Regions from separate parts of the Amycolatopsis sp. NPDC051128 genome, predicted to be linked through region 2. Evidence: riboswitches for the same ligand, from Rfam matches in the RefSeq annotation. Region 2 holds a riboswitch; each other region holds the start of a gene.

Region 1 (4,042 bases), on a different contig from region 2:
ACGGGTCCTTCGACAGCGGCCCGTTCGTGGTGATCGTCTGCTTGGGCAGGTCGGCCTTCATCTTGTCGGCCGCGGCGAGGTACCGGGCCGCGTCCGCCGGAGCACCGTTGCGCGTGGCGAGGTCCGCGGCGCAGACGAGCCCGGCGATCACCGAGGCGATGGTCGACGGGGACCAGCCGTCCTGCTCCTCCCAGCGCTCCTGCTGGGTGTACGGCGACGCCTGTCCGTTCGGGCCGCGGTAACCCAGGATGAAGTCGGCGGCCTTCCGGACGCCGGGCCACAGGTCGTTCCGGCCGAGCTGCTGGGCCAGCACGATCGGGAAGGCGGTCTCGTCGAGCTGTATCGACGTCCAGTACGGCACGCCGTCGACGCGGCTGTTCTGCGGCAGGTGCCCGTCCGGCTGCTGCTGCGTCCCGAACATGTAGCTGACGGCGCGGTTCGCGGCGGCCCGGTCGCCGCCGGCGGCCAGGCCGGTCGCGATCTGGTAGAGGTCACGCGGCCAGACCAGGTGGTAGGTGCCGGACGGCGACCACTCCGGGTCGTTGTTCCCGAACCGCCACGGCATGCTCGGCGACGCGATGAAGGCGCCGGGGTGGTGCTTGTCCTCGCTCGCGGCGAGGGTCAGCATCGACGCCTTGTAGAGGTCCCGCTCGGCGCCGGTCTTCAGTGACGACGGCGGCTTGCTGATCTCGCGCAGGTACTGCTGCCAGCCGCGGTCGTAGGCGCGGGTGATGTCGCGGACGCCGCGTCGCTGCGACGCCTGTGCGGCACGGAGCGCGTCGCCGGCCTTCGCGCCCATGCCGAGCGCGAGGGTGACGTGCCGGCCGCGGACGCCGTCGGCCGCGGTCTGCCCGGTCAGCACGACGTTGCCCTTCGCGGCACTGTCGTAGGCGTTCAGCTTGAACGTCTTCGCGAGCTGGGTGTTGCCGTCGGAGGAACCGGCGTAGCCGACGCTGGTTTTCACGAAGGCGGGCTTCGCGGTGAGCGCGGCGGCGTTCGCGGCGTCCTGCGCGGTGACGGCGTCGCCCGTCCGCGCGGCCGAGTCGTCCGAGCCTTCGTTGGTCAGGTCCGGATCGGCGACCGCGTAGAGCTGGTAGGGCCGCCCGGTGAGCGACTGGAAGTCGACGTCCACCAGCACCGTCGTGGCGGCCGGGTCGGTGACGTAGGTCTTGCGGAGGCGCCAGCGGTGCTGGTCGTCGGTGATGGTCTGCTCGTAGGTCAGGCTGTCGTCGTCGGTCCGGCGGACCTGCTGCGCTTTGGCGGTGTGGTCGGCGACGGCGAAGCTGCGACCGTCCGTGACGACGAAGTTCATCGAACGGACGCTCGGCGTCGACAGGTCCGGGTAGTAGACCTCGGACAGCTGGCCACCCTGGAGGGTGAACCAGACGTTGCTCGACTGCTCGTGCGCCGTGCCGAAACCGGTCTTGTTCGCGGGTAGCCAGCTGGGATGGGCACCGGGCGCGCCGGGTGCCTCACCGCCGCCCTGTGCCGCCGCGGTCGCCGGGATCAGGCCGGTGACCAGCAGTCCGGCGAGGGCGCCGAACATGAGTTTGCGCATATCAACCCCACAGAAAGATCGCCTCTGCACCGTTACAGAAGCGACTTGGGAGTCTGCCGCCAAATTCTGCCGGGTGCATGGTCCGATCCGGTGAACCACCACCAGTCACCGATCCGGGCTATTGGTGTCACACATCGTGGACAGCTAGTTCACGACCGGCGAACGCCGTTCCCGCCGGTTCGGGCGCACAATCGAAGTACCTGCAACGGTGTAATCGAGGTGCCCATGGACGAGGCGATGGACGCTTACTCGCGCACGGTGAGCACGGTCGCCCGGACCGTCACCCCGCACGTGGCCGGGGTTCAGCTCGCCCGCGGCAGTGGCTCGGCGGTCGTCTTCGCCGAAGACGGCCACCTGCTCACCAACGCCCACGTCGTCGACGATCACCGCCGGGGCGTCGCCACCTTCGCGGACGGCAGCGAAGTGCCCTTCGACGTCGTCGGCGCCGATCCGCTGTCCGATCTCGCCGTGCTGCGGGCCCGCGGCGAGACGCCGTCGGCCGCTGTGCTCGGGGACGCCGACCAGCTCGTCGTCGGGCAGCTCGTCGTCGCCGTCGGCAGCCCGCTCGGCTTCTCCGGCACTGTCACCGCCGGCGTCGTCAGCGCGCTCGGCCGGGCCCTCCCGGTGCGCCACGGCCGCGCCGGGCGCGTCATCGAGGACGTCATCCAGACCGACGCCGCGCTCAACCCCGGCAACTCCGGCGGCGCGCTCGCCGACTCCGCCGGCCACGTCGTCGGCATCAACACCGCGGTCGCCGGGGTGGGGCTCGGCCTCGCCGTGCCGATCAACGCGACCACCCGCCGGATCATCGACACGCTCGTCGTCGAGGGCCGGGTGCGGCGGGCGTACCTCGGCCTCGTCGGCGTGCCGGCACCGCTGCCGGACGACGTCGCCGAGCGCACCGGCCAGGCCGCCGGGCTGCGGGTGCGGGAAGTGGTCGCGGGCGGGCCCGCCGACCGGGCCGGGCTGCGTGCCGGGGACCTCGTGCTGACCGTCGGGCGCACCCGCGTCTCGGACGCCCAAGGCATCCAGCGCCGGCTGTTCGCGGAGGTGATCGGCACCGCGCTGCCGATCACCGTGCTGCGCAACGGAGCCATGGTCGACGTCTACGCCACCCCCGCCGAACTGGTCGGGTGAGGTGACGCGACTTGAGTATGCGCCTCCGGCGTGGCATGGTCGGGGCACAACACCAACGCGGGAGCTCGCGCCATGGCGGGCTGAGAGGGTGGCTGGGGTTCTTTCCCAGGTGTCACCGACCGCATGAACCTGACCGGGTAATGCCGGCGTAGGGAGTGAAAGTCGTTGACAACGCTGGAAAACTCTGCTGCCCAAGAAGAGCGTGACGTCTCCGTGACGACCGGGCCGATCACCGGCTCGCACAAGGTGTACCACCGGACCGAATCGGGGCTCCGCGTTCCCGCGCGGCGGATCGACCTGTCCAACGGCGAACATTTCGACGTCTACGATACTTCCGGCCCATACACCGACCCGGAAGCCGAGATCGACGTCCACAGTGGACTGCACCGGCTGCGGGCCGGCTGGGCCGACGGGCGTGAGCACAACACCCAGCTCGGCTGGGCGAAACAGGGTGTCATCACCCGGGAAATGGAGTACGTCGCCGCCCGGGAACGGGTTTCGCCCGAGTTCGTGCGCGACGAGGTCGCCCGCGGCCGCGCGGTGATCCCGGTCAACCGCCGCCACCCCGAGTCCGAGCCGATGATCATCGGCAAGAACTTCCTCGTGAAGATCAACGCCAACATGGGCAACTCGGCCGTCTGGTCGTCGGTCGAGGAAGAGGTAGACAAGATGGTCTGGGCGACCCGCTGGGGCGCCGACACGATCATGGACCTCTCCACCGGCAAGCGGATCCACGAGACGCGCGAGTGGATCGTCCGCAACTCGCCGGTGCCGGTCGGCACCGTGCCGATCTACCAGGCCCTCGAAAAGGTCAACGGGGAACCGGAAAAGCTGTCGTGGGAGGTCTACCGCGACACCATCGTCGAGCAGTGCGAGCAGGGCGTCGACTACGTCACCGTGCACGCCGGCGTGCTGCTGCGCTACATCCCGTTGACCGCGCGGCGCGTCACCGGCATCGTCAGCCGCGGCGGGTCGATCATGGCCGCGTGGTGCCTGGCGCACCACAAGGAATCCTTCCTGTACACGCACTTCGAGGAACTCTGCGAGCTCCTGCGGCAGTACGACGTCACGTTCTCCCTCGGCGACGGCCTGCGCCCCGGCTCGATCGCCGACGCCAACGACCGCGCCCAGTTCGCCGAGCTGGAGACCCTCGGCGAGCTGACGCACATCGCGCGTTCGCACGACGTCCAGGTGATGATCGAGGGTCCCGGCCACGTGCCGATGCACAAGATCAAGGAGAACGTCGAGCTCGAGGAAAAGCTCTGCGGCGAGGCGCCGTTCTACACCCTCGGTCCACTCGCGACGGACATCGCGCCCGCGTACGACCACATCACGTCGGCCATCGGC
Region 2 (4,042 bases):
CAGGCCGACGCCCGGCAGCCGCACCCGGGCCAGCAGGAACGCCACCGGCAGCCCGGCCAGCACCGCCACGACCGTCGACGCGGCCGCGCTCGCCACGGTGAACCAGGCCAGCTGCCAGGTCCGCGGGTCGCCCAGGACGACGTCGAGACCGCCCGCGGCGAACCCGCGACCGACGATCGCCAGCACCGGCCAGGCGAAGAACACCACCAGGAACCCGATCGGGGCCAGCCCGAGCAGCGCCAGGCCGAGCCCCCGGGCGGTCCGCGGCGGGGCCAGGACCGGTGCTTTTCGGGAGCTCCGGGCACCGGACGTCACTGCACGAGCGTGCGCCATTCGCCGATCCACTTCTCGCGTCCGGCCTGCACCTGGTCCGCCGGCAGTGTCTCCGGCTTCTGCGGCAACGGCGCGACCTGCGCCCAGCCCGCGGGCAGGTCGACGCCCTGGCGCGCCGGGTAGACGTACATGTTGGCCGCCACGGTCGCCTGGAACTGCTGCGAGAGCAGGAAATCGACGACCTTGTGCGCGTTCTCGGCCTGCTTGCCGTTCGCCAGCACACCGGCGTACTCGACCTGCCGGTAGCAGGTGTCGAGCAGTGCCTTGGTGCGCGGCTTGCCGTCCTCGCCCACCTCGGCGGCCGGCGACGACGCGTACGAGACGACGATCGGCCGCGGTCCCTTGCCGGACGAGCCCGAGAACTCCTTGGTGTAGGCCTCTTCCCAGCCGCTGACCACCTTGAGACCGTTGGCCTTCAGCTTCAACCAGTAGTCCTTCCAGCCGGCCTCGCCGTACTTCGCGATGGTGCCGAGGAGGAAAGCCAGGCCGGGCGACGCCGTCGCGGGGTCCTCGGCGACGAGGAGGTCCTTGTACTTCGGGTCGGCCAGGTCGTCGTAGCTGTCCGGCGCCGGGATCCCCTTGGCGCTGAAGTAGTTCGTGTCCACGTTGACGCAGACGTCACCGACGTCGACCGCGGACAGCCGGTGCTCGGGGTCGACGGCGTAGCGCTGCGGCCCGCGGTCGGCCTCCGGGCTGGTGTAGGGCTCGAAGACGCCCTCCTGCAGCGCACGCGAGGCGAAGGTCGAGTCGACGCCGTACGCGACGTCACCGATCGGGTTGGCCTTGGTCAGCACCAGCTTGTTGGTCAGCGAACCGGCGTCGCCCTGCTTGAGCACGGAGATCTTGATGCCCGACTGCTTCTGGAAGGCGTCGAGCACCTCCTGCGGCGCCAGGAAGGAATCGTGCGTCACGAGGGTGACGGTGGGCGTCTGCTGCGTGCCACCTTCGCCGTCGGACAGCGAGCACCCCGTGGCGACGACGCTGACGACCGCGACGGCCGTCGCGGCGCGAACAGCCCTGCGTTTCATCTACCCTCCTGCACTTCTCCGGACGAGGAGGTGAAGCCCTCCCTTCGCCGGCATGATCCGGTCAGGTGCGAACGGTCGCGGGTGACCCGCCTCTCAGCCCGGCTCGCCGGACTCCCGTGGCAACCGTGCAGCGTAGTCCAGGACGTACGACCATGGAGACATGACGGAAATCTTGAGCGACTCCGAGGCCGACGAACGATTGGGTACCGGCTGGACACGCTCCGGGGCGGTGATCTCCCGCGAGGTGGAGCTGGCGAGCTTCCCGCAGGCGATCGAGGTGGTGGACCGCGTCGCGGCGCTGGCCGAGGCGGCCGATCACCACCCGGACATCGACATCCGCTGGCGCACCCTGACCTTCCGGCTCAGCACGCATTCGGCCGGCGGCCTGACCGCGAAGGACTTCGACCTGGCCGCGCGGATCGACTCGGTGATCTGTGATCCCGGCTACTCCGGGTGAACGAAAGCGCAGGTCCGGCGTCTCTCGGTAGACAACCGAGAGACGGAAGGACGTGGCATGACCCAGGCGATCGTGGTGGGAACGGCAGCATTCGCGACGATGGTGGCGGCAGCCGGAGGCGTGCTCTGGTTCACCGTCCGCAACCGTCGTCACCTGGATGGCTGAACACTACCGGTGAGTTCGATCACAGCCGCTAACGAACGGCATGATCAAGGCGCTGAGCAGGCGGAAGCATCGGCTCAGCCCTAGGAAACGCCATGAACAACACCGCCGCCCTCACCGCCACCCAGCGCGCCTGGATCAACACCGTCGCCACCGCGGTGGTGCTGATCACCATCGCGCTGCTGGGCCTGCTCGGCTAGTTCGCGAGCCCCTGCCGGATCTTCGGATCCGGCAGGTTCTTCAGGCGGCGAGCGCCACTATCCGACGGTCGAGGCCACCCGCTCGAGCGCGGTTCACTCAGTAGCGTGGCATGTTCGGGATCGCCTTCTCGGCGACCTCGATGAGAGCCTCCACCTTCGACAAGTCGGCGGTCACGTCCTCCGCGGTCATCGAAGGGGCCTCGGAGGAGCGGTAGGCGACCTCGTTGCGTCGGGCCCGCATCCGGTTGAAGGGACGTAAAAGCGACCCCAGCGGTGGATCGAGCTGCGCGAGAACCGCCTCGTACACGGTGACGTGGCCGCCACGGCTCGTCACCCGCAGGCCCTGGTTCTGCAATACGGCCGCCAGTGCACGTCGGGCGCCGTCGTAAGCCAGCGTGTAGGCGCCTTCCGGATCCGAGTCCAGCAGCCGCCGCGCCGAAGCGAGGTGCGTGCGGGCGCGGACGAGTTCCGCCTCGGCGGCCTCCCGCGAGGCCGGGACGTGTTCGATGGCGCCGCGCGCGATGTGCGCGTCGATCGTTTCGCGCCCCTGGTTCCACCGGGTCATCAAGCCTCCTGGCTGAGCTGCAACTGGACCAGCGGACGCTCACGAACACTGGTGAGGAACGGATCCGTGGTGCTCGCCGCCGCCCACGACGCGGGCGAGATCCGGTGGACGTTGACCTCGCGGCCCAGCCGCCGCGACACCCGCTCGGCCAGGTCGAAAAGCGCGTCCGGATCAGGCGAACCGACGACGAGGACGTCGACGTCGCCGGGGGGCGGTCCCGATTCGCCGCCGTAGCGCGCGGCCCAGGACCCGTAGATATAGGCCTCGCGCACGCCCGCCAGCCCGGACAAGGCCTCGGCGAGCAGCGGCAACGGCCCGAAGGTGACCGAGATGAGCTCGCTCAACGGCCGGTAGAGCGGGGTGTCGGTGCGGGCTTTGACGAGCCGGCTCCGGCCCACTCGCCGATCTTCCAGAATGCCGCCGCCGACCAGCCGCTCGACTTCGCGGAGCACGGCCGTCGGCGTGACACCGCAGGCCTCGGCGAGCTCGGTGATGGCGTACTCGCGGTCCGGGTGCAGCAGCACGAGCGCGAGCAGCTCACCTTGCATGCGCGACCGCAGCAACGGCAACAGGCTCGGCGAAGCTTTCATTGGGCGCAGTATATCCTGCGCCCAATGAAAGTAACAACTAGTAGCAGACCATCACTGAAGGTCCAGGTCAGACGTTGAAGCGGAACTCGACCGGGCAACGTCATGACTGGAGACGCTCCAGTGCGAGTTCCGCGATGCCCAGAAGGCGCTCGTAGTAGAGCCGCCCTTCAGCGGGGAACGCCGGCAGCGAGGACCTCAACCTGTCCGCCGAACGCGCGAAAGACAACTCCAGGTCGCTGGTCACCCGGCCAGACTATGACCTCGCGGCGAAGCGGACCTAGACGTTGAAGCGGAACTCCACCACAATCCGGCGCCGATCAACATCACGCAAGTTCAGGTACTCGGGTGGGGATTCCTCCCTCACCCGAGGGATGTGGCCGCTACGAACGAGCGCCGACGCACCGGTTGGCGGCGGCGCAGGTCGACTCCAGGTCGGCGTGGACTGGCAGGCCCGGCCGGGCGAGTCCGAGTTGCTGAACGACGTCGAACCGGCGCTCATAGGCGGGGTCGGCGCCGACCGCGAGCGGCTTGTCCGAGGCGGCCCAGCGCCCCAGTTCGTACAGCGCTATCGGTTGCGTCGTCTCGAACGAGAACCAGAACAGGATCGCGTCGGCGAGTGCGAGGTGGTCGAACTCCCAGCGGATCTGCCGGGCGCCCTCGGCGTCGTCACCCATGGGGAAGATCGCGCGGCGCGGGTTGTAGACGAC
Region 3 (4,042 bases), on a different contig from region 2:
CGGGTCCTCGGCCTCGGTGATCGCCCGGACCACGACGATCCGCGAAGCCCCGGCGTCGAGCACCTCCGGCAGCCGGGGGACGTCGATGCCGCCGATCGCGAACCACGGGCGTGACACCGAAGCCGCCGCCGTCGAACGCACCAGGTCCAGACCCGGCGCCGACCGCCCCGGCTTCGTCGGCGTCGGCCAGCACGGGCCGGTGCAGAAGTAGTCCACTCCCGGCTCCGAAGCCGCCGCGAGAGCCTGGTCGAGAGAGTGCGTCGACCGGCCGATCACGACGTCGTCGCCGAGGATCCGGCGGGCCAGCGGCACCGGGATGTCGTCCTGGCCCAGGTGGAGCACGTCCGCTCCGACCGCCAGCGCCACGTCCGCGCGGTCGTTCACCGACAGCAGCGCGCCGTGCCGTGCGCACGCCTCGGCCAGCACCTCCAGCGCCGCGATCTCTCCCGCGGCTTCCAAGGCGCCGGTCTTGTCGCGCAGCTGGATGATGTCGACACCGCCGGCCAACGCCGCGTCCGCGAACGAAGCCAGGTCGCCACGGGCCGTGCGGGCGTCCGTGCACAGGTACAGGCGCGCGGCGTCGAGCCGGGCGCGGATCTTGTCACCGGAAAGGGCGGGCATAGCGGCGACCGTACCCCGCGCGTTGACAATCCGACCCAAAGCAGGCCGGCCGTCGAGCGGCACGTGCCGTTGCCGCGAAAGCCAACAGCGGTTGGATTATCGACGAACGGCACAGTAGGGTGGAAGTGTCCGCACGGGAGCCCGAGGCACGGGCTGAGAGGGAGCTGCCGCTCCGACCGTGGAACCTGATCCGGGTCATGCCGGCGCAGGGAGCGTGATCCCATGACGAACCTGGCAGTGGTGGGCGGCGGCGTGATCGGCCTGTCCGCGGCGTGGCGGGCCGCCAAAGCCGGCCACGCGGTCACCGTCTACGACCCCGAACCGGTCCGCGGCGGCGCGTCCTGGCTGGCCGGGGGCATGCTCGCCCCGGTCACCGAGGCCTGGCCGGGCGAGGAGGACGTGCTCCGCCTCGGTGAGGCGTCGCTGAAACGCTGGCCCGGCTTCGCGAGTGACCTCGCGCGGGAAGGCGTCGACCCCGGCCTGGCCGGACACGGAACGCTCGTCGTCGCGTTCGACAGCGCCGACGCCGGGCACCTCGACATCCTCGCCGGTTACCTGCGCTCGATCGGGCGCGCCGCGGACCGCCTCACCGGCCGGGAGGCGAAGCGGCTCGAACCCGGCGTCGGGTCCGTCCGAAGTGGACTCCACGTGCCTGGCGACTTGGCCGTGGACAACCGGAAACTGCTCAACGCGCTGTACGCGGGCTGCGTCAACCACGACGTCCGGTTCGTCCGCGAACGCGTCGGGTCCCTGCCGGACGCCGAGGCCGTCGTGCTCGCCGCGGGCGCCTGGACCGGGCGGCTGCACCCGCGGCTCGCCGACGCCGTCCGCCCACTCAAAGGGGAAATCCTCCGGCTCAAGCCCCGCCGCGGCTGCCTGCCGCCGCCCACGCGCACCGTCCGTGCCGTCGTCGAGGGCCGCCCGATCTACCTCGTCCCGCGCGGCGACCAGGAGCTCGTCCTCGGCGCCACCCAGTACGAGGCGGGCTTCGACCAGGCCGTCACGGCGCGCGGCGTGCGCGAGCTGATCGAGGGCGCCGAACGCGTCTTCCCCGCGATCACCGAGTACGAGCTGGTCGAGACCGCCGCGGGCCTGCGGGCCGGCAGCCGGGACGCGCTGCCGTATCTCGGCGTCCTGGACGACGGCGTCTTCGCCGCGACCGGGCACCACCGCAACGGCCTGCTGATGGCCCCCGTGACCGCGGACGCCGTGGTCGCCTGGCTCGAGGGGGAGAAACCGCCCGAAGGCACCGAAGCGGCGTCCCCCGCCCGCCTGCACCAGAAGGAGCACGTGTGATGGAGATCAAGCTCAACGGCACGTGGACGGAGTTCCCGGACGGCGCCACCGTCGCGGACGTCCTCGACGCCGCCGGCGGGCAGCGGCCCGGGATCGCCGTCGCGGTCGACGGCGTCGTCGTGCGCCGCGCCGACTGGTCGGCCACCACCGTGCCCAAGGGTGCCGGCGTCGACGTGCTCACCGCGGTCCAGGGAGGCTGAAATGGACGAAGAACCGCTCGTCATCGGCCCTTGCAAGCTGACGTCCCGGCTGATCATCGGCACCGGCGGCGCGGCCAACCTCGCCGTGCTCGAACGCGCGCTGGTCGCGTCCGGCACCGAGCTGACCACCGTCGCCATGCGCCGGGCCGACGCCGAAGGCGGCTCCGGCGTCCTGGAACTACTCCGGCGCCTCGGCATCGAGCTGCTGCCGAACACCGCCGGGTGCCGCACGGCCGCCGAAGCGGTGCTCACCGCCCAGCTCGCGCGTGAGGCGCTCGAGACCGACCTGATCAAGCTCGAAGTGCACGCCGACGACCGGACGCTGCTGCCGGACCCGATCGAAACCCTCGACGCCGCCGAACGGCTGGCCGCCGACGGGTTCACCGTGTTCGCCTACACGAACGACGACCCGGTGCTCGCGCTGCGCCTGGAGGAGGCCGGCTGCGCCGCGGTGATGCCGCTGGGCGCGCCGATCGGCACCGGTCTCGGCATCCGGAATCCGCACAACATCGAGCTGATCGTGTCGCGGGCGGGCGTGCCGGTGATCCTGGACGCCGGAATCGGCACGGCGTCGGACGCGACGCTGGCGATGGAACTCGGCTGCGACGCCGTCCTGCTTTCCACCGCGGTCACCCGGGCGGCCGACCCCGAACGGATGGCCGCGGCGATGCGAGCGGGCGTCGTCGCCGGGCGGCTGGCCCGCGGGGCCGGCCGGGTGCCGCAGCGCTTCTGGGCGCAGGCGTCGAGCCCACCCCGGTGAACCGGGCCGCCTTCACACCGACCGGCACCACGAGCCCGTAAGGTGGACGGCACTTTCCGGCGCATCCGCGGCGGGGGCAGGGAGAAGGAGCCAGCCGTGACCAGCACCTCGGTCCAGGACGTCTCGGGCAGGCTGTACCTCGCCGTGGGCAGGCTGTCCCGGTCATTGCGGCAGGCCGGTGTGCCGGGGCCGGGCCACGGCGCCATTTCGGCGCTCGCGACGCTCGTGAACTCCGGCCAGCTCCGGCTCGGCGACCTCGCGGCCAAGGAGGGCGTCGCCGCGGCGACCATGTCGCGGATCATCGCGTCGCTGGTCGAGGCGGGCTACGTCAGCCGCGAGTCCGACCCGGTCGACCGGCGGGCATGGCTGGCGAAGGCCACCGAGGAGGGTGAGCGGCTCGTCTCCGGCGTCCGCTCGACGCGGGTCCAGGAGCTGAACCGCCGTCTGGACCGGCTCGCGCCCGAGCACCGCGAAGCGCTGCTGGCGGCGCTGCCGGCGCTCGAAGCGCTGATCTCCGACGAAGACCGTTAAGCGGCCTGCTTCCGCAGCTCGGCGAGCTCCGCGCGCAGGGCGCGGAGCTCGTTGAGGGTTTCGTGGTTGGCGGCGGCCTGGGTAACCGGGTGGCCGCTCAGCGCTCCTCCGGCGCCAGCCGCCAGAAGGCGGAGACCGGGCCGACCTTGGCGCCCATCGGGTAGGCGTGCTCGACGGCGTGCGCGACGAACCACTTGCCGTACCGCGCGGCCTCGACCACGGACATCCCCTTGGCCAGGCCCGCGGTCAGCGCCGACGCCATCGTGTCGCCCGCGCCGTGGGTGTGCGGGGTCGCGTAGCGCCGGCCCGGCAGCTCCACGAACGTCGAGCCGTCGAAGAGGAGGTCGACGCACTCGGGGTCGGCCTGCAGGTGCCCGCTCTTGACCAGGACGTACCGCGGGCCCATCCGGTGCAGCACCACGGCCGCGGTGTGCATGCCCTCGCGGTCGGTCACGGTCATCCCGGTGAGCAGCCGGACCTCGTCGAGGTTCGGGGTCAGCACGGTCGCGCGCGGCAGCAGCTCGTCGCGCAGCGCCACGAGCCCGGCGTGGTCGAACAGCGGGTGGCCGTGCATCGACGCGGCCACCGGGTCGACGACGAACGGGATCTTCGCGTCGCGCCCGATCTCCGCGCG

Evidence for each region. A riboswitch is a leader RNA that binds a small molecule or an ion and turns the genes downstream of it on or off. The one in region 2 is predicted to bind thiamine pyrophosphate.
Region 1: it holds a riboswitch for thiamine pyrophosphate, as region 2 does, so the genes downstream of both, thiC (phosphomethylpyrimidine synthase ThiC) here and AB0M82_RS17285 (thiamine ABC transporter substrate-binding protein) in region 2, are expected to answer to the same signal.
Region 3: it holds a riboswitch for thiamine pyrophosphate, as region 2 does, so the genes downstream of both, thiO (glycine oxidase ThiO) here and AB0M82_RS17285 (thiamine ABC transporter substrate-binding protein) in region 2, are expected to answer to the same signal.

Annotation. Positions count from the first base shown of each region.
Region 1 is NZ_JBFBBN010000017.1:1,928-5,969, forward strand. It holds gene AB0M82_RS19230 (glycoside hydrolase family 15 protein) at 1-1,558, opposite strand, end outside; gene AB0M82_RS19235 (trypsin-like peptidase domain-containing protein) at 1,784-2,695, shown strand; TPP riboswitch at 2,743-2,867, shown strand; gene thiC (phosphomethylpyrimidine synthase ThiC) at 2,861-4,042, shown strand, end outside.
Region 2 is NZ_JBFBBN010000014.1:93,003-97,044, reverse strand. It holds gene AB0M82_RS17290 (iron ABC transporter permease) at 1-228, opposite strand, end outside; gene AB0M82_RS17285 (thiamine ABC transporter substrate-binding protein) at 312-1,361, opposite strand; TPP riboswitch at 1,384-1,489, opposite strand; gene AB0M82_RS17280 (4a-hydroxytetrahydrobiopterin dehydratase) at 1,522-1,818, shown strand; gene AB0M82_RS17275 (hypothetical protein) at 2,278-2,745, opposite strand; gene AB0M82_RS17270 (ArsR family transcriptional regulator) at 2,745-3,335, opposite strand; gene AB0M82_RS17265 (hypothetical protein) at 3,436-3,579, opposite strand; gene AB0M82_RS17260 (nucleoside 2-deoxyribosyltransferase domain-containing protein) at 3,716-4,042, opposite strand, start outside.
Region 3 is NZ_JBFBBN010000017.1:9,179-13,220, reverse strand. It holds gene thiE (thiamine phosphate synthase) at 1-621, opposite strand, end outside; TPP riboswitch at 745-850, shown strand; gene thiO (glycine oxidase ThiO) at 844-1,917, shown strand; gene thiS (sulfur carrier protein ThiS) at 1,917-2,117, shown strand; gene AB0M82_RS19275 (thiazole synthase) at 2,119-2,877, shown strand; gene AB0M82_RS19270 (MarR family transcriptional regulator) at 2,974-3,408, shown strand; gene thiD (bifunctional hydroxymethylpyrimidine kinase/phosphomethylpyrimidine kinase) at 3,506-4,042, opposite strand, start outside.